DNA from 3 places in the Ruminococcus sp. RTP21484sp1_RTP21281st1_A8_RTP21281_210402 genome. Region 1 is predicted to be linked to each of the others. Evidence: riboswitches for the same ligand, from Rfam matches in the RefSeq annotation. Region 1 holds a riboswitch; each other region holds the start of a gene.
The links. Region 1 has a riboswitch for tetrahydrofolate ahead of AB5170_RS05725 (folate family ECF transporter S component). Riboswitches for the same ligand answer to the same signal wherever they lie in the genome.

Region 1 (7,258 bases):
CGTGGTCTTTTTCAGTACAGGAAAAACAGCCGGAGCTACTGCTTTCTCGGCTCCGTAACACGCCATCACTTCTCGCACAACATCTGAAGAGGCCTGATATTTATACACACTTGGATAACGGTCCAGATCCGGTGGGTGCACGCCTTCCGAAAGTATAACAATTTTACCAATTTCCAATTCCTGCACCTGACGGCACATAGCCTTCTGGGAAATCAGCAGCAACTCTATGTGATTCATTTTCCCATAGGCGATCAGACTCTCTACGTTGGTAAATGCCTGAATCTCAAATGGGATATTTTTCTTATGATTAAGATAATCCATAAAATTCAAGGCATAATCCACCTCAAGATCACAGACAGCAAAAATATTCTTCTTCAATAGACACCTCCCGCATAAAGCAATGCACTTAAAAATATAGGAACTGTGAAATGAAAGTTTTCCAACGGCATACCGCTTTTGTAATAGGGTTCTCTTTTTCCTGTTTTGAAATAAACACTGATGTAATGTAATAAGTAAAGAATTCGCTGGCAGACAATGCCGCTTGAAATCATAAGAGCAGCTGATATGACAGCTCCAATCAGAAAGGAATAGGAAATGCAATTGAGAATTTTCGTCGGTCCGATCATGCTTCCAATAACACTCAAGAGCTTGATGTCTCCGGCTCCCAGCATTCTGAATATGAATAAAATCCCCAGAATCAGTATCGGTACCAGCAGACCGCATATCCAAGATCCGAGACTGCTAACATCCATTTTCCATATTCGCGTAAACAAACTGACCAGTACACAAAAAAGCAGCCAGCCATTGTCTACCTTCGCTCTCTGAATATCCATCAGAGCGGCGCAGCCTGCCGCTATAGCAGGAAATATTCTGTAAAAAAGCATAGACGTACCATCCCTTCTTTTACATAGATTTACTAATAACAGGAGGCTATCTTGAAGTATTTTAGAGCCTGTTTGAGAAAGGCTTTCTGTATTTTATCTTTCGTAGAATAGGGAATAGTCGATCTGAAAAGATGACCTTCGATACCAGATGACTTCTGGTGAGTCTTATTATAGGTTCTCTATCTCCATTTGTCCAGTCTTTTTTTTACAAATTTTTCTAAAAAAACTATAAACCTTTTTGTTCTTGCAGTATAATATTAACGGAGGTAAAATTATGACAATATTAACATGTCTTGGTGACAGCATCACCGATTGTGAACACTGCTTTTCCAGAGATTTCCTTGGCAATGGCTATGTAAAAATGCTGTCAGACTGTCTTAAAAGGGACGGCTCAGACTATCAGGTACGCAATTATGGCACTGACGGCTTTACTATAAACAGACTTCTGCAGAGAATTCAGGGTGATTCTGATTTTACAAGTGATATTATAACAATTTTAATCGGAATTAATGATATTGGATTAATAATGAATACGGACAGAACACCGTTTCAGCAGAGGAATATGCTTTTTTCTTTTTACAAATGCTATGCAGATCTTATAACAATATTAGCAAAATCAAACTCGCGCATTATTTTAATGGAGCCTTTTCTTTTTCCCTGGCCTGCCTGTTATAGAACCTGGCTTCCTTTTCGCCAGAAAATATCACAAATGATCCACCAGCTATCAGAACAGTTTCAAATTCCTTATCTTACATTGCATGAGGAATTGAATGAAAAGGCGCGTCGTTATGGATATTCAGAAATTACTACAGATGGGATTCACCTTACTGAGCAGGGACAAAAATTTCTGGCAGACAGATTGTATAAATTAATTTGCGGCTATTCACCGTACTAGTACATCGTTTTCGAAATAACTATACCACTCACTTGTCTGTGAATCCGATTGCACAGGTATAAAAGCCTCGGCGTAGCCCGCTACGCCTGCGTTTTTATACCTGCACACTCGAATTCACATCCTACGCGATTGGTATAGTTATTTACGAAACGATGTACTAGAGCGTGTTTGAAAAAGGCTTTCTGCAAGATGTGTAAAAAGCAATCTGTCTTATAACAGACTATTTTCAGTTGCATTGCTGGATACAATTATGTATAATGACCCTAAACTTATAAAAGAAGGTTTTTTTATGGATAAAATCATTAAAGAAATTGAAGATATGTCACTAAATGCATGGCCCTCCCATAAAATGGAGCTTTATGATGGATGGATTCTCCGTTTTTCCTATTTTTATACACATAGAACAAACAGTGTGGAGCAGTTCGGAACTTCTACCCTTTCCTGGAGGGAAAAGGTTTCTTTCTGCGAAGCAGAGTATGCCCGACTGGGCAGCCCTGCAATTTTTAAGATCAGTCCTCTGGTTTCTCCGAATTTTGATTATCTTCTGGAAAACCGCAACTACGAAATCCAGCATACAACAAATGTTATGGCAGCCTCACTGGATGGAGCAGATCTTTCTGCGCCTTGCGATCAGGTAACTCTTACTGACGATATTCCAGATATTTGGATTGAAAGTCTTTTTGATCTGAAAGGCACCATTAATCCTGTTCACCGTGCTGTAGTTCCATCCATGTATCATGCCATCGTAAAAGACACCGTATGCGCCTCCATCTGGAGTAACGGAAAAATTATTGCAACCGGGCTTGGCATTCTGGATCGAAATTATATTGGATTGTACGCTATCCATGTTCGCGAAGATTTCAGACACAAGGGTTATGCTCGTCAGATTTGTACTGCACTTCTAAAAGAAGGAAAAAAGAAAGGCGCAACTAAGGCCTATCTTCAGGTAGTAGAGGGAAACACTCCAGCACGTAATCTTTATGAATCACTTGGACTTCATTATCTCTACACCTATTGGTTCCGGGTTCAGACACATACAAACTGAAAACTTTTCAGAGCATGTTTAAAAAAGGCTGCGATCAGTGTTTATCCTGATCACAGCCTTTTATTTGGGAATCGTATTTTTTGACTTATTCAACAAGTTGATTTCTCAAACAATCAACTTTCCAGTAAGTGCATTGCTTCATAATCCATCTTATGCCATATTATTTAATTTGGGGTTTTGTATATAATTCAGATCCTGGACTGCTGCCATTTATACGGTCTTCTTCTCCAGCTTAGCAGGTCTTATGTTTCCTACAACCATGCCTGTAAGCGGGCTGTAATAAAGAAGACTGGTAAGTACGGAGTAGATTGGAGTCATGATTGCAAACTGTACAAGACGTCCTGGCATAATTGCATAGAAGTTTGCTCCGATCATTACCAGTCCTGCAGTGGTCAGTCCAAGTGTTCCCACTACGCCAGAGACTGCAATTGCGACACACATAACAACAGTCTTTACTTTTCTGTTCTTTTCAGCCATTAGTTTTCCAGCCAGTCCGGGGATCACACCCCAGGCAACTGCTGATAAAGTAATCAGTGGATTAACTCCATAGCCTTTCATAAAACATCCAATAATATCGGCAACAGCACCTTCTACACCACCAGCTACAGGTCCCATCCAAAGACCTGCCAATACAGTGGCGACAGTCCCCAATGTAATTCGATATACACCAAGATCAATTACCAGAACGCGTGACAGCACAAGCTGGATTGCTACCAGCAGTGCAAGGAATACAAGAGTCTTAACACTCCATGTCTGTTTGTTTTTACGCATAAAAAAAACACCTCCATAATGATTAAAATAACAGAGTAGTTACCATAAATAATAATCCCTCCACATTATGAGATGTTCTCACATGTAGCAACGGGTGCGGAAAATATATCGTAAACAGTCCTGCTGCTTTTCGTTTCACGGCGACTCCCCAGCCAATGAACACTTGACGCATAAATTCCTACTTCGCTATTATTTATTTAAAATGATTATAGCACAAAATATAGAAATTTCAATATGTATTTGTTATAATATTCACATAAATAAATTAGTCGTTACTGTTTACTGGTAATGTTCCGCGAGTGTTTTTTGTGAACAAAGTTCACAGAAAACCCGAGAATCTTAGCGCGAAATCATGCGAATGCATGATTTCTGTGCATCGCGAAGCGCGTTACTGTTCACTGACAAATGTTTGTGCATACTCTCCTCTTTTTCGCATATTCTAAGAATATCTTCCCTTATATAGGAAAAATATTTGACAAAAAGGAGTGTTTCTATGAATATAAAATCCACAAACAAATCATCCTGCCAAAAACAGTCGCCACTACAGAATCCTTACAATGTTTTTTATAATAATTACATGAATACAAATGCTACTACAGAATGTACAGGACTTGGCTATCGTATGCCAGATAACTCGGAGGAATGGAATGCATGCCGAGAGGTTTTCGATTTTCTTCCTGTACCATTTCCGGATTCGGAGGATACAAAGCAACAATGAAAAATTTCACAAAACTATTACTTGGCTCTTTGGTACTGTTCTCTCTGTCAGGATGTACTGCCGGTGATATAATCACCAGCTATACTTCTACTTCTGATCAGAGTGAAACCACCTTACAGAACACTTCAGAAACGCCCAAACAGCGTGTTTATATGGATGAAATCAAAGGAACCCTTAAGGATTTCACCGGTGCCACCCTGACTATGGAAAGTCAGGAACAAACTTACGTTTTTGATCTTTCTGAAGCAACTTTGGAATGCGAAGATGGCATGATCACTGGAGATGAAATCAGTGTCATTTATGAGGGTCAGCTCTCTAACAAAGATACCAGCACTGTAAAAGCATTGAAAGTAGTAGACGACTTTCACAAAAAGCATCAGCTGGAAGTACGAAAGGCCTATGGGGAAGTACAGAGTCTGACTCCAAATACCATTACCATAAAAAATAAAAAAGGCAAAACAGCCACCTATCCAATCACTGGAACTGAACAATATTATCAGAATGGCATCCGCACCGGTGTATGGGTATACATTCATTTTAAAGGCAAGTTTGCTTCCAGTCAGGATACCCAAAGTTCTTCTCTTAATGCCAGTCATCTGAAAGTACTAAGCATTTCAGATATTGATCCGCTTACACTTCCAGATCCAACACCAACACCAGATCCTGCACAAGTTTCTGCCGATGACTCAGCAAAAGAACAGCAGATTCATGCAGAAATTCAGAATATTTCCCTGAATACGCTCACAGTTCTTCCCTCTGGCTCTGACAGCACAATAAATGTGGACTTGTCTCAGATTCCTTCTTACTTTAAAGGTGGAACAGCACCAGGCTCCTATGTAACCATAACTTGCACTGGACAATTTCAGGGAAATTCACTGGATGGTGTTACTGTTACAGCAGTCACCGGTGATGATCCGGATTCTCTTGGAAGCCGGGAAATTACCAGCTCAGTCAGCGGTACAATTATAGGCCATACAGCAAATACCGTCACACTTCAAACTGGCGATGGCGCAACCATAACCTGCTTTACAGAAGGGGCAAAGGATACCTCCACCAGTAATATGGAATCCGGCGCAGGTATCTGCATTACCTTTGATCCTACAAAATCCAAAAATTCCAACATTTATACATCTATCAAGATTCAGGACGCCTGAAGGTGTCCTGAATCCTTTTCTCTCCATCTGCCAGCCAGGCTCTCACATCCCCGGATTCTCCCAGAATGTCCATAAATGCCTGGTATTCATCCATTAAGCCCTTCCCATGTAAGACCATATAAGCTCCTGCATCACTTCCAAGAGCCACCTTTGCTCGGTACTTGTATGCCAGACGAAGGTTCTTTGCGGCCAGTTCTATAATAGGATCAAGCACTGATTCCTTATATCTTCCACATCCACGAAGATTTCGAATTGTCACAAGAGTAGGAACCCATACACTATCACTGTCAGCTAATTCTCTGATTGTTTCCGGATCAATATAATTTCCATGTTCTACTGAATCCACACCAGCTTCCACAGCTGCCTGTACACCATAAATTCCATTGGTATGGCTCATCACCGCCATCCCTTCTTCATGGGCAATATGTACCATCTCGCAGACTTCCTTCCTGTCTAAAGGCGTTCCGGTAATCTGTCCATGGTTATTAAAATCCAGAAGTCCTGTGGTCATAATTTTAATAAAATCTGCCCCTTTGTTTTTCGCTTCTTTCAAAAGGACATGGTATTCTTTCATAGTGTCAAAACCTTTTCCCACGATAGAGCCATAGTGTCCATTTTTATGGATGGCAAAAATAGGAGTACGATAATCAATTCCATATTCTGGTGCCAGTTTCCTGGCTCTTTCCGATACTCCTAATGCATCTCCACCATCTCTTACAAAGACAATCCCCAGCTCTTCATAAGCTTTCAAATGTTTCCGTATCACTTCATCGTTTACATGATCCTTATGAATAGAAATTGCATCTTTATAATTCAGTCCATCCATGATCAGGTGCGCATGACACTCTCCAAACATTTCTTCCTATAACACTGATTATCTTGAAAAATAATTCAGCTTTTCCTTTCTTCCGCAGAGCGTGTTTGAAAAAAGGACTTCTGCAAGATGTGCGTCACAATTTGTGGGAGATTTTGTCCGGAGGAGGGCATCGTAGCGGGCTATGACAACCGAATTCGGGCAAAATATACCGCAAAGTGGGGCGTACAGATTGTGGGAATGCTTTTTCAAACACGCTCTAATACGGATTTTTTTCAATCCTCTTTTATTATTTATTGCAACTATTCAGCGGGTGCTATTCCGCAAGGTGCTTTTGCGAAGGAACTGAACAACTGCTATTTATTTTCGAAAAAGGCTCGAATTTCTTTCTCGGAAGCCTGCACAGACCCCTGTACAAAGAAAGGCTTACCGCCTCCCCTGCCATTCAATACTGCATTCATCTCTTTTGTAAACTGACGTAAGTCTCCGTCTTTTTCTCCCATAGCATACTTATAGCTTCCATCTGCATTCCTGGAGAATACTGCACAACGCCCCTTACAGACCTGTAAAATTGCATCTGTAAGCTTCTGAACGCTTCCTGCTTCCATTCCTTCCTGGAATAAAAGCACATTCTCTTTTTCTTTCCATTTAGCAGCTTCGCCAACGATAAATTCTTCTTCTAACGCATGTACTCTTCCCTTCAGAGCAAAATTTTCATCCTGAAGCCTTGCTACCGCTGACGCTGTTTTGTCCATTTTCGCAGACAGCTTCACGGAAATCTGACGATTCTGTTCATTTACCATATTCAGATAATCAAGCACTCGCTTACCTGACAGCATTTCCATACGAACCCCCTCACGGAATTTCACCACAGAAAGCAACTTCACCATTCCAATTTCTCCAGTACGCGTCACATGAGTTCCGCAGCATGCGCAGGTATCTGCTCCTGGAAAGCGCACAATACGAACCCATCCGGA
Region 2 (7,258 bases), on a different contig from region 1:
GACATTTTTATTGTTACATCCCATTGCTATATTTCGTTATTTTAATGCTTATTTTGTTTTCAGCATTTTACTGTTCTTTAATTCTTCATTTGCCTTTTCTACATTCATCTGTGACATAATAAAAGTAATGATTACACAAATCACAACTGGAATCCACAGATACATAGTATGAAGCATGCTAAGGCAGGAATCCGGCTGTACAGCAAGTGAACTGTTAAAGTGGCTGAATTCCAGAAGCCAGCCTGTAATCGCAGTTCCAAGTCCTCCTCCAAGTTTCACACCAAGGGAAGTACAGGAATACATGGTTCCGTCTACACGTTTATGCTTTGTCAGATAAGTATACTCTGAACAGTTAGCAATCACCGCATTCATATCACCCTGCCATGGTCCCATACCAAATGCAGCAACGGCTGTAAAGGCAATCATAAGCGGTACGCTTCCCATATAAGCAGCAACTACTACAAGGGCACGTCCAATGGTTCCAATGGTATATCCAACCAGATTCAGCTTATATAATCCTTTCCATTTTGCTACTAAAGATGGTGTAATAACCAGTGCAATGATTAACGGGATATTGATCGCCCAGGAAAATACCGGGAACAGATCCTCGTTTTTCAATACATACATCATGTAATAAATACCCATACTGAGCATTGCGGAATAAATCTGCTGCAGAATGTAGGTTACGCAGATCATAATATAAAATCTGTTGGAAAATAACAGTTTTGCAGCTTCAATAAGGCTATATTTTTCATCTACTGCGCTTGATGCATCTTCGTTTAAGACTTCTTCTGGAAGCTCTTTTACAGATAATGCAGAAACTGTATTTATAATAAGTCCAATGATGGCATAAATGATTGCTACAATTCTCCATCCAGCAGCTCCCCCTCCCATAATCTCAACAAACTTGATAGTAACAGACTGGATCAAAAGACTGGTAGAAAATGCAAAGATAAAACGGTAAGATCCCATTTCTACACGTTCTTTGCTGTTTTTGGTAATCAGAGCTGTAAGAGCTGAATATGCAATGTTATTTGCTGTATAGAACACTGCATTTAACAGGGAATATGCAATAAAGAACCACGCATACTGCGCTGTCTGTCCAAGACTTTCCGGAATTGCAAATACACCGATCAAAGTAACTGCACAGCCGATATAACCATACAGCATCCAGGGTTTTGCTTTTCCCATTTTTGTTTTTGTCTTATCAATCATAGAGCCGAAGAAAATATCGGTCACTCCATCAAACAGTTTTGATACTGCAATCAATGTTCCTACAATACCCGGGTTCAATCCAACAGTATTGGTCAGATAGAGCATTACGAAGGTGGAAAGGAATGCATATACCACATTTCCAGCCACATCTCCGGAACCGTATCCGACTTTGTTGTACCATTTCAAATATCTTTTTTCTTCCATGTTTTCCTTCTCTTTCTCCTGTTTTTTCAGGTTTATTTTCGTACTTCCTTAATCCGAATATAATTATATCTTTATCTTTCCCAAAATTACATAAACAACATTTAACAAAACATGCACAAAATTGTAGAATTTAAAAAAATAGAACATTTTAGGATAAAAATGCGTTCATTTATAACATAAGGTCAATTATTCAAAAAAATAAGAGGGCTGCATCTCACAGCTCTCTTATTTTAAATATACATCCTATTCTTCATATCCCTGCGGATTATTAGACTGCCATCTCCAGGAATCTTCACACATCTCACGGATACCGTTTTCTGCTTTCCAGCCAAGCTCTTTTTCTGCCTTAGATGCATCACAATAACAAGTTGCAATATCTCCGGCTCGGCGAGGTTTGATCACATATGGAATTTTCACACCAGTTGCAGCTTCAAAATTCTTTACAATATCAAGAACACTATAGCCCTTTCCGGTTCCCAGATTGTAAATCGCAAGCCCAGGATTTTCCTCGATTTTCTTAAGCGCTTTTACATGCCCCTTTGCCAGATCCACAACATGAATATAGTCTCTTACACCAGTTCCATCCGGAGTATCATAATCATTTCCAAATACACCAAGTTCCTTCAGCTTACCAACTGCTACCTGTGTAATATATGGCATAAGGTTATTGGGAATGCCATTTGGGTTCTCTCCAATTGTTCCACTCTTATGTGCGCCAATTGGATTAAAGTAACGAAGAAGCATAACATTCCATTCTGGATCTGCTTTCTGGATATCGGTAAGCACCTGTTCCAGCATGGATTTTGTCCAGCCATACGGATTCGTACACTGTCCCTTTGGGCATTCTTCTGTAATCGGAATCTGTGCCGGATCTCCATATACAGTTGCTGAGGAAGAGAAAATAATATTTTTCACATTATGTTTTCTCATTACATCAACCAGGGTTAAAGTGCCTGCTATGTTATTTTCATAATACTCCCAGGGCTTAACCACAGATTCTCCAACTGCCTTCAAACCTGCAAAATGGATGCAGGACTCAATAGTTTCCTTGTCAAAAATATCATTTAAAGCATCTCTGTCCAGAATATCTGCCTTATAAAACTTCACTGGTTTTCCTGTGATTTTTGATACTCTGTCCAGTGCTTTTTCACTTGCATTGCTTAAATTGTCCAGTACCACAACATCATATCCTGCATTCTGAAGCTCCACTACCGTGTGGCTTCCAATATAACCAGCACCACCTGTAACTAAAATTGCCATAATGATTCCTCCTGAACGGTTTTTTCTTTTATTATAGTCTGATTTTTGTAAAAACATATGGACAAAGTTTTAGAAAATATGGAGAAAATGCCACGATTTCTTGTCTGTTTTCTTAATTGCAAAAACTTATATTTTTATATATTTTTTTCTTGCTTTTTCCAATAATCTGTTATATACTGCCCCATGTAAAGTAATGCAGAGTAAATTCATGAGCGTAAAGTGCCTTCCGGATGGAGAGTTGCCGGAGGACGAAAAGAGAAATCTTGCGGTTCGTGGATTGCTTCTCGCTGCAACAGAAGATAAATATGAATCCATAAATTATCTCCTATTGTGAGCGAAAAAAGAAAAGGAGGTAATTTTTTTATGGAGAAAACAAAGAACATGTTTCTCACCTCAGCCAAAGAGCTGAAAACCACTTCTACACTGGCAGTCTGTGCAATGCTTGCTGCCCTGGCACTGATTTTAAATTCAGTTGCTTCTATCAATATCGGTCCCTATGTAAAAATTGGATTTTCCGGTATCCCAAACCAGATTGCTGATTATCTGTTTGGACCCATTACCGGATGTCTGTTTGCCGGTGTGCTGGATATTGTGAAATTCTTTATCCGCCCTGATGGTCCATTTTTCTTTGGGTTCACCTTTAACGCAATGCTCGCAGCATTTATTTATGGATGTTTTTACTACAAACATAAGCTCACCTTCCGCCGCGTGCTGATTGCAAAATTGGTTGTCGTTCTGATTGTAAATGTTCTGTTAAATACCTTATGGCTGGACATGCTCTACGGAAAAGGATTCCTTGCAATCCTCCCAATGCGTACTGTAAAGAACTTGATCATGTGGCCAATCGATTCCTTTATCTTCTTTACCATCACAAGATTGATTGAGCAGACAGGAATTTTTAATCTTTTTAGAAAACCGGCTGCCAACTGATTACATATATTTGAAAATATAAAAACTTTGCGATATCAAATAAAAAACGCGAATATTCCAGTACTAAATAAGCCACTGATATTCGCGTTTCTTATTATCCTAACCACTTAAAAGAAGGATAGTATCTTACAACAGCTTTCCCCACAATCTGGTCAAATCGCACGAATTTGTTTTTCCATGAACGTGAATCTCTTTTCATTCTCCCAATTAGACACAGTCTGTCTGGTAACATGAAATATTTTTCCAAATTCCTCCTGAGTCAGCGCCTTTTCTTTTCGTATTTTTAATATCTGCGTTCCAATGTTCATATTTGCTCTGCTCCTGTTCTTCCAATCGGTTTTGCTTCTCACTTGGATTATATAAAAAATTCTGCCTAATGAAAAGCAATTTACCTTTTACAGTGGAAAAAACAGGTATGCAAAGCTTCTTTGACATGGTATTTTTTAAGAAGATTCACGTTTCTCTACTTAATCTGAATCCTTATTTTTTCACCGACAGGTGTCCAGTCAGATTCTGCAGTGATTTCACCTGTAGTTCCATCATATGCGCTTTCTTCGGTTCCATAATCTTCATCCGTTTTATCTGCTGCGTCGGTATTTTCTTTCTGGTCTGTATCGTCTTGAAGCCTTACTTCTGTGGGAGCATCTGCCCCTCCGATAATTTGAGTTTCAACCGGCTCCTCTGCATCTGACGGATTTTCTCCCTCCAAAGTATCCTCTGGAACTTCTTCTACTTCTTCTGTAGTCTCACCAATTTCTACAAAATCGTCATCAACCCAGACAGTGTCTGCAGCAGCCATGTAAGGTTCTCTGGTATAAAGCTGTAATTCCAGATAATCGCTGTCAATATCCGGGAGCAAAAGAACCGGGCCGTCAGAATCCAGCTGATACATACCCCAGAAACTGGTTTTAAAACTCCATTGAGATTTACCATCTGCTGAATTACTGCGCAGTTCATACTGTACCTGATTTCCTTTACTGTCTGTCCCCATAAGCATCATCTCATTACCATTATACAGCTTTTCCTCAAGTTCTTCCGGAATTTCTGCCGTAATTATACTTTGCAGTTTATTCATGGAAAAGTCTGTTAATTTTACGGTTCCTTCTTTTGTTTTAATAGAAACATCTTCCAGCTTTTTATGAACTGTCTGTTTCATAAGCTCCTCATGGGGAATAGAAAAATCAAACTCAAACTCTGCGAAATAATCTTCGCCAAGATTTTCATTTTGATAGGCACCGAGTACCAAATGTACTTCCGGATTTTCTCCCAAATCACCATCAAGGGAAAATCGAGATTCCAGAACAGCATCATAGACATTTTCATCCAGTCCAATATTTAGCAAATCCTCATCCGAATACGGCAGATAGTGTCCGCTTTCGTATTCTTCAATTTTCTGTCCATTTATTGTAGTTTTCTGATAATCAATGTCAAGCTGTGTATTGGCAAAGGTCCAGGCATCCTGACCATCATCCGTGCCCTTTTGCCCGGAAGATGTTTTTTCTGCATGCACCTTTGTTAACAGAACCCCATTATCCAAAACAACTTCTTTTAATGTTACAGTAATTCCTTTGTCTTCTTTAGAGGTATTCAACACTTCCGTATAAGATTCAATGCTTTTGGGGAAACCAAGGGTTTCTCCTATGGACAATGTAATATTTTTTATTGCAGCCTGGATATGTGGATTAGAAAAGATAACAGAACCCAAGGTGACGATCACGCAGGCAGCTGCTGCTTTGCTCCACCCTTTCGGTCTCCGGTTTTCCTTTTTTTCACTCCATTCCCGCTCTGCTTCCTCTATATATTTCGGATCAATATTACCAAATTCTTTTGAAAAATCAAACTTTTTCATATGCGTCCTCCTTCTTTTTCCAACAGTTTCAACAGCTTTTTCCGGTTTCTGTATAAATTCATTTTCACGCTTCCCGTTGACATATGATGCCTTTTGGAGATTGCAGAAACAGGATCTAAAAACCAGTATCTTCGTACAAAAATATTTCTGTCCTTTGGAGACATTTCTTCCAAAAAACGATTTATGGTTTCCATCAGTTCTTTTTCCGCCAGCTGTTCTTCCACGGTATAAGTTACATTTAGCTGATCCATTTCCTCTATAACATCTGCCATATGAACATCCGGGCGCTTGCCTGCAAACTTTTTCCTTAAACGGTCGATACTAAGATTTCTTGTAATCCGACCGCAAAAGTGTGCCAATACAGGAGGATGCGTAGGAGGAATCTGTGACCATACTGAAAACCAGGTATCATTCAGACATTCCTCGGCATCTTCTCTATTTGCCAATAAATTCCAGGCAATCTTGTAGCAATAGGGATGATACTTAGTACTCAATTCTATAATTCCATTCTCATCTCTTTTCAAAAACAGGTTTATAATTTCATCATCATTCATTTACAGGTTGTCCTCCGGGTTTCTTTAAGATAAAAGTCACTGTCCATAATCTGACCAGCAACAGATAAGGCGCCTTTTTGAATAAAAATATTTCCATTCATATTATATATCGTAAAAAATAGTGGATGGTAACAGAAAAATTAAATTTTTTCAGTTGAGATCCAAACTACAGTTTTGGTTTTCAGCAGATTACCTTTTTAGGGTAAAAATAAATAATGAAAAGCAGCCGATATTCTCATTTTATATATCATGAGATACCGGCTGCAACTGCTGTTATAAAATATTTTCTTGTTCTGTAGTTTTGAACTTCATACCACAGCATTCATTATAATCACGGTCAAAATACGTCCTATAAACTGTCCACAAAACGCATAAAATCTTCTCTTCCTTTTGGTGTGCATTTATAAACTCCGGCATCTTCCAGCACATGTACAAACACTAGTCCTACTTCTTTTTGAAGAATTGCATGAATGTTCTCTGCATTAATATCCGGATATTTTTCCAGCAATTCCTTCACCCAATCCTCATGCTTTGCTATTTTTTCATTTGAAGAAATATCTTTTCCAGATAAAATGTGTTCCTCTAAAAGCTCCAGCTCTTCTTTTAATCTGGCCGGAAGAACTGCAAGCCCCATTACCTCGATCAGCCCGATATTTTCCTTTTTAATATGATGGTACTGTGCATGTGGATGATATACACCAAGTGGATGTTCTTTCGTCGTAATATTATTGCGAAGTGTCAGATCCAGCTCGTATACATCCCCCACTTTACGGGCAATTGGGGTTATAGTATTATGTGGCTCTCCGTCCGTATTGGCAAATACAAAGGCTACTTCATCTGTATAACCTCTCCATGCCTGCAGCACATGTGTTGCAAGGTCAATCAACCGTTCTGGATTTTTATGACGGATACGGAGCACTGATAACGGCCACTTTACAATTCCCGCTTCCACATCCTCAAATCCAGGAATGGTCACATGCTTTTCAATCGGTGCCTTAGCCATTGCGAAGGTATAATGTCCTCCCTGGAAATGGTCATGGCTTAAAATAGAACCGCCTACAAGCTGCTCAATGTTCTGAAATTCCTGTTCCGGTGCAGTGTAATCATCCTCGTAAAATACATCCAGCAGAAGATTTGTTGTGTAATTTCTCTCACATTCTGGTATCAGTTCCGTCTCGACTCCATACTGTACCAGTTTTGCAATACTCTCACTCAGCATATTTTTATCCTCTCTTTTCTATATGAT
Region 3 (7,258 bases), on a different contig from region 1:
AGGACGCTGGGGAATGGCAGCAACGGAGATTATACTGGGATTGTTATTTTTGTATCCCACCTTCCGGGAAATCCAAAAAGCATTGAAGAAGAAAAAAGCCAGAGAAATAGCCTGTTGGTTTGAATCTTATGCCCAGAGCACGCTCTCATTTGAGAAGTTTGAGACTGAGATGGGAAAAGATGCTGTAAGGAAATTGGAAAAAATGATTGCCAAAGGGTATATTCGAAATATTCAGATAGACAGAGAAGAAAATTATATATTGATTACTGCACCAAACAGACGTGTGAATGAGAAGATTTATATTACAGTTACCTGTCCCAGCTGCGGTGCAAAGAATCAGATAATAAAAGGGCGCCTGTGCAACTGTGAATATTGCGGACAGCGTCTCACTTCCTGACAGCAGATGCGAATTATTACACAAGGGGCTGCCTGTTTTCCGGCAGCCCCAATGTTAGATTGTCACTTGTTAAGTTGGTTGAACCGCTGTATACGGAACCGTACGGTGGCGTGATAGCACGGATTACGAATGCGGTCGGCAGCTGTGGGAGCGTCATAGGCGCGGAACAGCTGACTTTCATATGTGATGTCTCCGGTAGGCGACATGTTCGTTTAGCGGCAAAGAAGAATATTTAAAAGCTGTGAAATTGTCTGATTTAGTACAGGATGCCTGAGGTAAGGGGCAATCTGGTTCATAGGAGCCAGCACAAAGTCACGATTCTGCATATCCGGATGGGGGATGTGAAGATCTGCAGTATCAATGATTTCCTGATCATAAAAGAGAATATCCAGATCCAGAGTACGAGGACCCCAGTGAATAATACGTTCCCGGTTTGCCTCCTGTTCCAGCTGATGAAGACGTTCCAGCAATTCTTCCGGTGAAAGAAGGGTACGCATTTTCAAAACTCCATTCAGAAATTCATCCTGATCGGTAACACCATAAGGTTCTGTTACAAGATAATCAGAAACGGCCTCTATCCGGCATCCTTTTGTTTTTTTCAAACCACGTATCCCATTGTCGATGAACAGCTTTTTATCTCCCATATTAGAGCCAAAAGCAATGTATGCAGTATGCCATTTTCTTGTGATTTCCACAGATACGGTTTTCAGTGGAAGACCAACAGGAGCCCATGGCTTTTCAATTTTCAGTGTGATCTGTTCCAGACCGGAAAGAGAGTCGAGCAGCATCTCTGCAAGATTTTCTGCAAGTGCTTCCAGAAGCTTAAAAGTATGTTTTCTGGTGAAATCTGTAATCATGTGGCTGACTTCTCCGTAATTGATAGAAGCAGACAGATCGTCCGTTAACCCGGCCTGACGTGTGTGGGTAAAGAGGGTGGCAGAAATAACAAATTTTTGTCCAAGTACATTTTCTTCCGGATAGACACCATGGTTGGCAAAAATTTCCAGTTCTTTAATTTCTATTTTATCAAATCTGGTTTCATCCATAACAGTTGTTCCTTTCTGTTGACTATTTACAATTTTGAGGAATTTGAACGCAATCGTTTCGCGACTGCGTTCATGAGCAAGTAGCAAAGCGGATTGCGAATGTCCTCTTTACTCTCAATTACAACCCCAAATTGCTTCTGTCATCTGGATCACGCGTCTGTTCTCCTTGACATCATGAACACGCACAAAAGAACAGCCCTTCATCACACCAATTACACTGGTAGCCAGTGTTCCCTCTACACGCTGGTCTACAGGCAGGTCAAGTGCCAGTCCGATCATCGACTTGCGTGAGGTGCCAAGAAGAACCGGAAAGCCCAGATTCTTAAAAAGCTCCAGATGCTTCATAGTTTCCAGATTCATCTCAAATGTTTTTCCAAACCCAACCCCTGGATCGAGAATGATTTTCTCATCTTTGATTCCTGCTTTTCTTGCAAGATTGACACATTCCTGTGTCTCAGAAAGCATATCAATGAGAAAATTGTTATATTCTGTATTGGACTTATTGTGCATGAGACAGCATGCAGCATCATATTTGGCAATTACAGCGCCCATTTCAGAATCATATTTTAATCCCCAGATATCGTTGACCAGATCTGCACCGGCCTGAATCGCACTTTCTGCCACGCTGCTTTTGAAGGTATCTACAGAAATGGGAATGTCAAAACGTTTTCTGACCGCTTCGATAACGGGCAAAACTCTCTGAGCTTCTTCCTCTGCACTGACCGGCGTGTGTCCGGGACGCGTAGACTCCCCGCCAATATCGATAATATCCGCACCATCCGCGATCATGGCTTCTGTATGCCGCAAAGCTTCATCTAAATGATTCCATTTCCCGCCATCGGAAAAAGAATCAGGAGTAATATTTAAAATTCCCATTATATAAGTGTGATTTTGTGTATCAAAAAAACGATTTCCAATTTTCATAAATAGAAACCATCCTTTCTGTTAGATTTTTTAGAAGGCTTAATATTCAATTGTCAGATTTTTTTTCTCAGAAGGCCAGTAACATTCTGAAGCTGCTGAACAGGAAAAACAATTTCTGGACTTTTTATCAGCCTTATATAGCAGCATAGCCAATACATTATCAGATCCATCCGTCCTGTGCTGACTGATCGCAGATAATATTTCCTCTTTTTCCTGCTCTGTAAAATGCAGATCGGCCAGAATCTTTCCGGCTATTTCAGCTCCTGCAATGTCATGAGAAATACCCGACAGATATTGCTGCGCACGGCCAATGTCATGAAGAAGAGCAGTGGCATAAATGATTTCCCTGGACAGATTAAGCTTGTTTTCCAGAGAATAAATATACATCAGCCTGGCAACATCCAGAAAGTGTTCCGGCGTATGTCTGCAGAAAATACGATCTTTTTCAAGCTCCTGTATTTTCTCACAGTGCTTTTGATAAAGGGGATGCCGCCAGATTAAAGAAATACGGTTTGTTTCAGAAAAAGAACTGCTCATTTTCCGACCATGGAAAGGAACATTTTCTGCAGCTCCTTATCTTCTTTGAAGGCTCCGCGGGTTACAGTCGTAATTGTTTTGCTTCCTGGCTTTTTAACGCCTCGCATGGTCATGCAGGTGTGTTCTGCTTCCAGCATAACCATAATTCCCTTCGGAGAGAGGGCACGCTCCAGAGCGTCCGCAATCTGTACTGTGAGGCGTTCCTGGATCTGCGGTCTTCTGGCATAAACCTCTACCGTACGTGCCAGCTTGCTTAACCCTGTGACTTTTCCATCGGGAATATAAGCCAGGTGCGCCTTACCATAAAAAGGCATCAGATGATGCTCGCACATAGAGTAAAAAGTAATATCTTTTTCCAATACGATCTCATTATTTTCTACTGGAAACTGCTTCAGTAAATGGTGATCTGCTTCCTGATCGAGACCACCGTAAATTTCCTCGCACATACGTGCAATTCTGTCGGGAGTATCAATCAGTCCCTCCCGGGTAATATCCTCACCGATTCCTTCCAGAAGCAGGCGGATGGCCTGTTCTACTTTTTGTTTGTCAACCATTAAAAATAACCTCCTTTGTATTTGATTGCGGAGACTATCCTTTTTTGATAAAACCGGGGAAGGATTTTCGAATTCGAATATCTGCCTGCTTAATACGCAAAAAAGGATATCTCCAATTGTGATAGAATGTATGTCGAAAACATTCCCTTGAGCCTGTTAAAAAACGTTTCCACAAATCGCAATGTGCATCTTGCAGAAAGCTCCTTTCGGGCAGGCTCTGACACAATATGAGATATCCCTCTTATAGTGCTTGCAACGGGTGCGGATAATATACCGTAAGACGTGCTTTTCGTTTCAGTGACAACTCCCCATTCACCGAACACTTGACGCATAAAATCCTATTTTGCATATCATTCATTTCGAAAGTTAGTATATCACGTCTTTTGGGAATAGAAAAGTGTTTTTTCTTAAACAGGTTGCGAAAGGGTAACGTGGATATTATAATAGGAATAGACAAAATTCACTGGAAGGAGTCAGTTTTATGACAGTTAAAGAACGAATCACCGCACTTCGGGAAGTAATGGCAGAGAAGAAAATAGATGCTTATCTTGTTCCCACAGATGATTTTCATGCATCTGAATATGTAGGAGAATACTTTAAGTGCAGAAAATATATTACAGGTTTTACCGGATCTGCCGGCAGAGCAGTCATCATGCAGGATATGGCTGGATTGTGGACAGATGGAAGATATTTCATCCAGGCGGCCGCACAGCTGGAGGGAACGGGTGTAGAGCTTTTTAAAATGGGAGAACCAGATGTTCCCACTGTGCACCAGTTTCTGGAAGAAAAATTAGGCGAGGGAATGTGCCTTGGTTTTGACGGAAGAACCGTCAGCGCCGAAGAAGCAGATGAACTGGCCGAACTTCTTGCAAAAAAAGGAGCCACTCTTCAGACGGATTCTGATCTGGTAGGAGAAATATGGGAAGATCGTCCGGCACTTTCCTGCGAACCGGTTATGGAACTGGATGTAAAATGGGCAGGCGAATCCCGTGCTGACAAATGTGGAAGAATCCGTAAATCAATGGAAGAGAAAGGTGCAGATGGATTTGTACTGACTTCTCTGGATGACATTGCATGGCTGCTGAATATTCGTGGCGGCGATGTACATTGCTGTCCGGTTGTTCTCTCTTATTTGGTCATGACCAAAACAGAAATCAGGCTGTTTGCAAATGAAAAAGCATTTTCGGCTTCAATTCTGGACGCATTATCTAAGGATGGCGTAACCATTTTGCCCTATGACAGCATTTATGAATATGTAAAAACATTTGAGAAAGACATGACAGTTCTTCTTTGTAAAAAGAAAGCCAACTGTCGTCTGGTAAACAGTATTCCGAAGGAAGTAACGATTCTGGATGAAGCCAACCTGACTTTTCTTCCAAAATCAATTAAAAATCCAGTAGAAGTAGAAAATGAACGTATCGCTCATATCAAAGACGGAGTTGCGCTTACCAAATTCATCTGCTGGCTAAAGAAAAATGTTGGCAAAATTCCAATAACAGAGTTAAGCGCAGGAGAGAAGCTGTACAGCTTCCGTGCCCAGCAGGAGAACTTTATCGACAACAGCTTTGACCCCATTATTTCTTATGGCATTCATGCTGCAATCAACCATTATTCTGCAACATCAGAGACAGATATTGCCATTGAGCCTGGCAATTTCCTTCTGGCAGACACAGGCGGACACTATTACGAAGGTACTACAGATACCACCCGCACAATTGTTATGGGCTCTGTGAATGACGAGCAGAAGAAATATTTTACCGCTGTTTTACGTGGCATGCTGAACCTTGGAAATGCCAAATTCCGTTATGGCTGTACTGGTGTAAATCTGGATTATCTGGCGCGTGGTCCGTTATGGGAAATGGGACAGGATTTTAATCATGGAACAGGACATGGAGTTGGTTATCTTCTGAATGTTCATGAAGGACCAAACAGCTTCCGCTGGAGAATTATTCAGGGAGATAATGCAGTACTGGAAGAGGGTATGATCACATCAGATGAGCCTGGATACTATGTGGAAAACCAATATGGAATCCGCCACGAAAACCTGCTCGTATGCAAAAAAGCAGAGAAAACTACATTCGGCCAGTTCATGTGCTTTGAACATCTGACTATGGTACCGTTTGATCTGGATGCTGTTGTTCCCGAGCTGATGACTGTGCAGGAACGGGCACTTCTTAATAATTATCATACACAGGTATATAAAAAGATTTCTCCATATCTGGAAGAAGAGGAAAAAGAATGGCTGAAAGAAGCTACACGCGAAATCTAAAGCTAATCATTTAAAACAGTAAACAGGGGCATGTATAAAACTGATATGCATCGCCCCTGTTTTATATTTCACAGAAAAAAGCAGCGCCTGCGGGAAGGAGAATAAATGACAATAACTACTTTATGCTATATCGAAAACGATGACAAATATCTGATGCTTCACAGAGTAAAAAAGCAAAATGACATAAATAAAGGCAAATGGATTGGTGTAGGTGGACATACAGAAAATCAGGAATCCCCTGAAGAATGTCTTCTGCGTGAAGTAAAAGAAGAAACAGGACTCACACTTACTTCCTACAAATTTCGTGGCCTGGTAACCTTTATAAACAGCGAATGTGAATCTGAGCTTATGTGTGTATTTACAGCCGATGGATATACCGGGGAACTGATTGAATGCAATGAAGGCGAACTATGCTGGGTTGATAAGAAAATAGTGCCAGAGCTTCCTACATGGGAAGGTGATAAAGTTTTTCTGAACCTGCTTCTTTCAGAGGAAAAACGTTTTTTCTCTGTTAAACTACAATATGAGGGAGAGCTGCTTGTAAATACGGAAATTCGCTTATACTAAATGAAAATTAATATAACAGAAAGAAGAAACAAATATGTTAAAATAAAACAAAAACTTGCAGAAAACCTTTGCAAAAAGGACTTCATCGACCGTACAAGGAGGTTATACATGAATAAAATAAAACTTTTTGCCGGAGCACTGACGTTCATGACAACCATGGCTCCTCCAATCCATGCATATGCTGCCACAGCCAGTCACGCAGAATTAAATGCAGCTGAAAAGAACATTGATCTTGATAAATCAGTTAATCTGCAGAATTCTATTAACCTTACAGATGAAATAGCCAAAGAAAATCAGGATTCCAATATAATGTTCAGCCCCACAAGCCTTAACTTCGCCCTTGGCATGATTGCAGAAGGTGCCAAGGGCGAAACGAAAAACGCATTAAATGAATATTTAGGAACCGATGATTTTGCAGCATATGCCAGAAAGTATATGAATGTAATTAAAAGCTATAATACAGAAGACGAAAATTATGGTTATACATCGAAATTAAAAATTGCAGATGCTTTATGGGTAAATCGGGGACTGACTCTGCAGGACCAATTTCAAAAAAATGCAGAAGATAATTTTGAAGCAGAGGCGGAAATTCTTGATTTTTCTGATAAAGAAAACACATGCAATACTATTAATGCATGGTGCAATGAAAATACAGATGGGCTGATTCCGGAAATTATGAAACCTGACATGCTTAATGAAAACAGTGAATTGTGTCTCACCAATTCATTGTATTTCGAATCCGGATGGTCCCAGGATCCATGGGATGTTTCTGATGAAAAAGAAAAATTCGGCGATAACGAAGAAACAAAGTACATGACAAGCATCGGTGATAATTACTATGAAAATGATGCGGCAACAGCATTTGAAAAATACTATGCAAATAATCTGAGTTTCATTGGAATTTTGCCGAAAGCAGAAGGAGATTTTACTCTTGATGAGCTGGATATTGAAGGTCTTCTGGAAT

Region 2: linked by a shared signal. The riboswitch ahead of AB5170_RS06380 (folate family ECF transporter S component) and the one ahead of AB5170_RS05725 (folate family ECF transporter S component) in region 1 are both predicted to bind tetrahydrofolate.
Region 3: linked by a shared signal. The riboswitch ahead of folE (GTP cyclohydrolase I FolE) and the one ahead of AB5170_RS05725 (folate family ECF transporter S component) in region 1 are both predicted to bind tetrahydrofolate.

Annotation. Positions count from the first base shown of each region.
Region 1 covers NZ_JBCPGE010000008.1:73,799-81,056, reverse strand. Annotated here, with positions in the region: gene AB5170_RS05745 (hypothetical protein) at 1-378, opposite strand, end outside; gene AB5170_RS05740 (prepilin peptidase) at 375-884, opposite strand; gene AB5170_RS05735 (GDSL-type esterase/lipase family protein) at 1,159-1,779, shown strand; gene AB5170_RS05730 (N-acetyltransferase) at 2,069-2,824, shown strand; gene AB5170_RS05725 (folate family ECF transporter S component) at 3,035-3,595, opposite strand; THF riboswitch at 3,682-3,783, opposite strand; gene AB5170_RS05720 (hypothetical protein) at 4,310-5,467, shown strand; gene AB5170_RS05715 (amidohydrolase family protein) at 5,448-6,323, opposite strand; gene AB5170_RS05710 (DUF6783 domain-containing protein) at 6,342-6,533, opposite strand; gene AB5170_RS05705 (DUF6783 domain-containing protein) at 6,453-6,758, shown strand; partial or broken gene AB5170_RS05700 (alanyl-tRNA editing protein) at 7,142-7,258, opposite strand, start outside.
Region 2 covers NZ_JBCPGE010000009.1:95,476-102,733, forward strand. Annotated here, with positions in the region: gene AB5170_RS06370 (MFS transporter) at 49-1,419, opposite strand; gene galE (UDP-glucose 4-epimerase GalE) at 1,663-2,679, opposite strand; THF riboswitch at 2,874-2,971, shown strand; gene AB5170_RS06380 (folate family ECF transporter S component) at 3,043-3,609, shown strand; gene AB5170_RS06385 (helix-turn-helix transcriptional regulator) at 3,762-3,917, opposite strand; gene AB5170_RS06390 (DUF4179 domain-containing protein) at 4,073-5,458, opposite strand; gene AB5170_RS06395 (RNA polymerase sigma factor) at 5,455-6,012, opposite strand; gene AB5170_RS06400 (hypothetical protein) at 6,362-7,231, opposite strand; gene AB5170_RS06405 (AraC family transcriptional regulator) at 7,250-7,258, opposite strand, start outside.
Region 3 covers NZ_JBCPGE010000020.1:663-7,920, reverse strand. Annotated here, with positions in the region: gene AB5170_RS11010 (hypothetical protein) at 1-397, shown strand, start outside; gene AB5170_RS11005 (hypothetical protein) at 414-578, opposite strand; gene folK (2-amino-4-hydroxy-6-hydroxymethyldihydropteridine diphosphokinase) at 610-1,443, opposite strand; gene folP (dihydropteroate synthase) at 1,558-2,367, opposite strand; gene AB5170_RS10990 (HD domain-containing protein) at 2,407-2,904, opposite strand; gene folE (GTP cyclohydrolase I FolE) at 2,901-3,458, opposite strand; THF riboswitch at 3,710-3,806, opposite strand; gene AB5170_RS10980 (aminopeptidase P family protein) at 3,940-5,727, shown strand; gene AB5170_RS10975 (8-oxo-dGTP diphosphatase) at 5,833-6,294, shown strand; gene AB5170_RS10970 (serpin family protein) at 6,403-7,258, shown strand, end outside.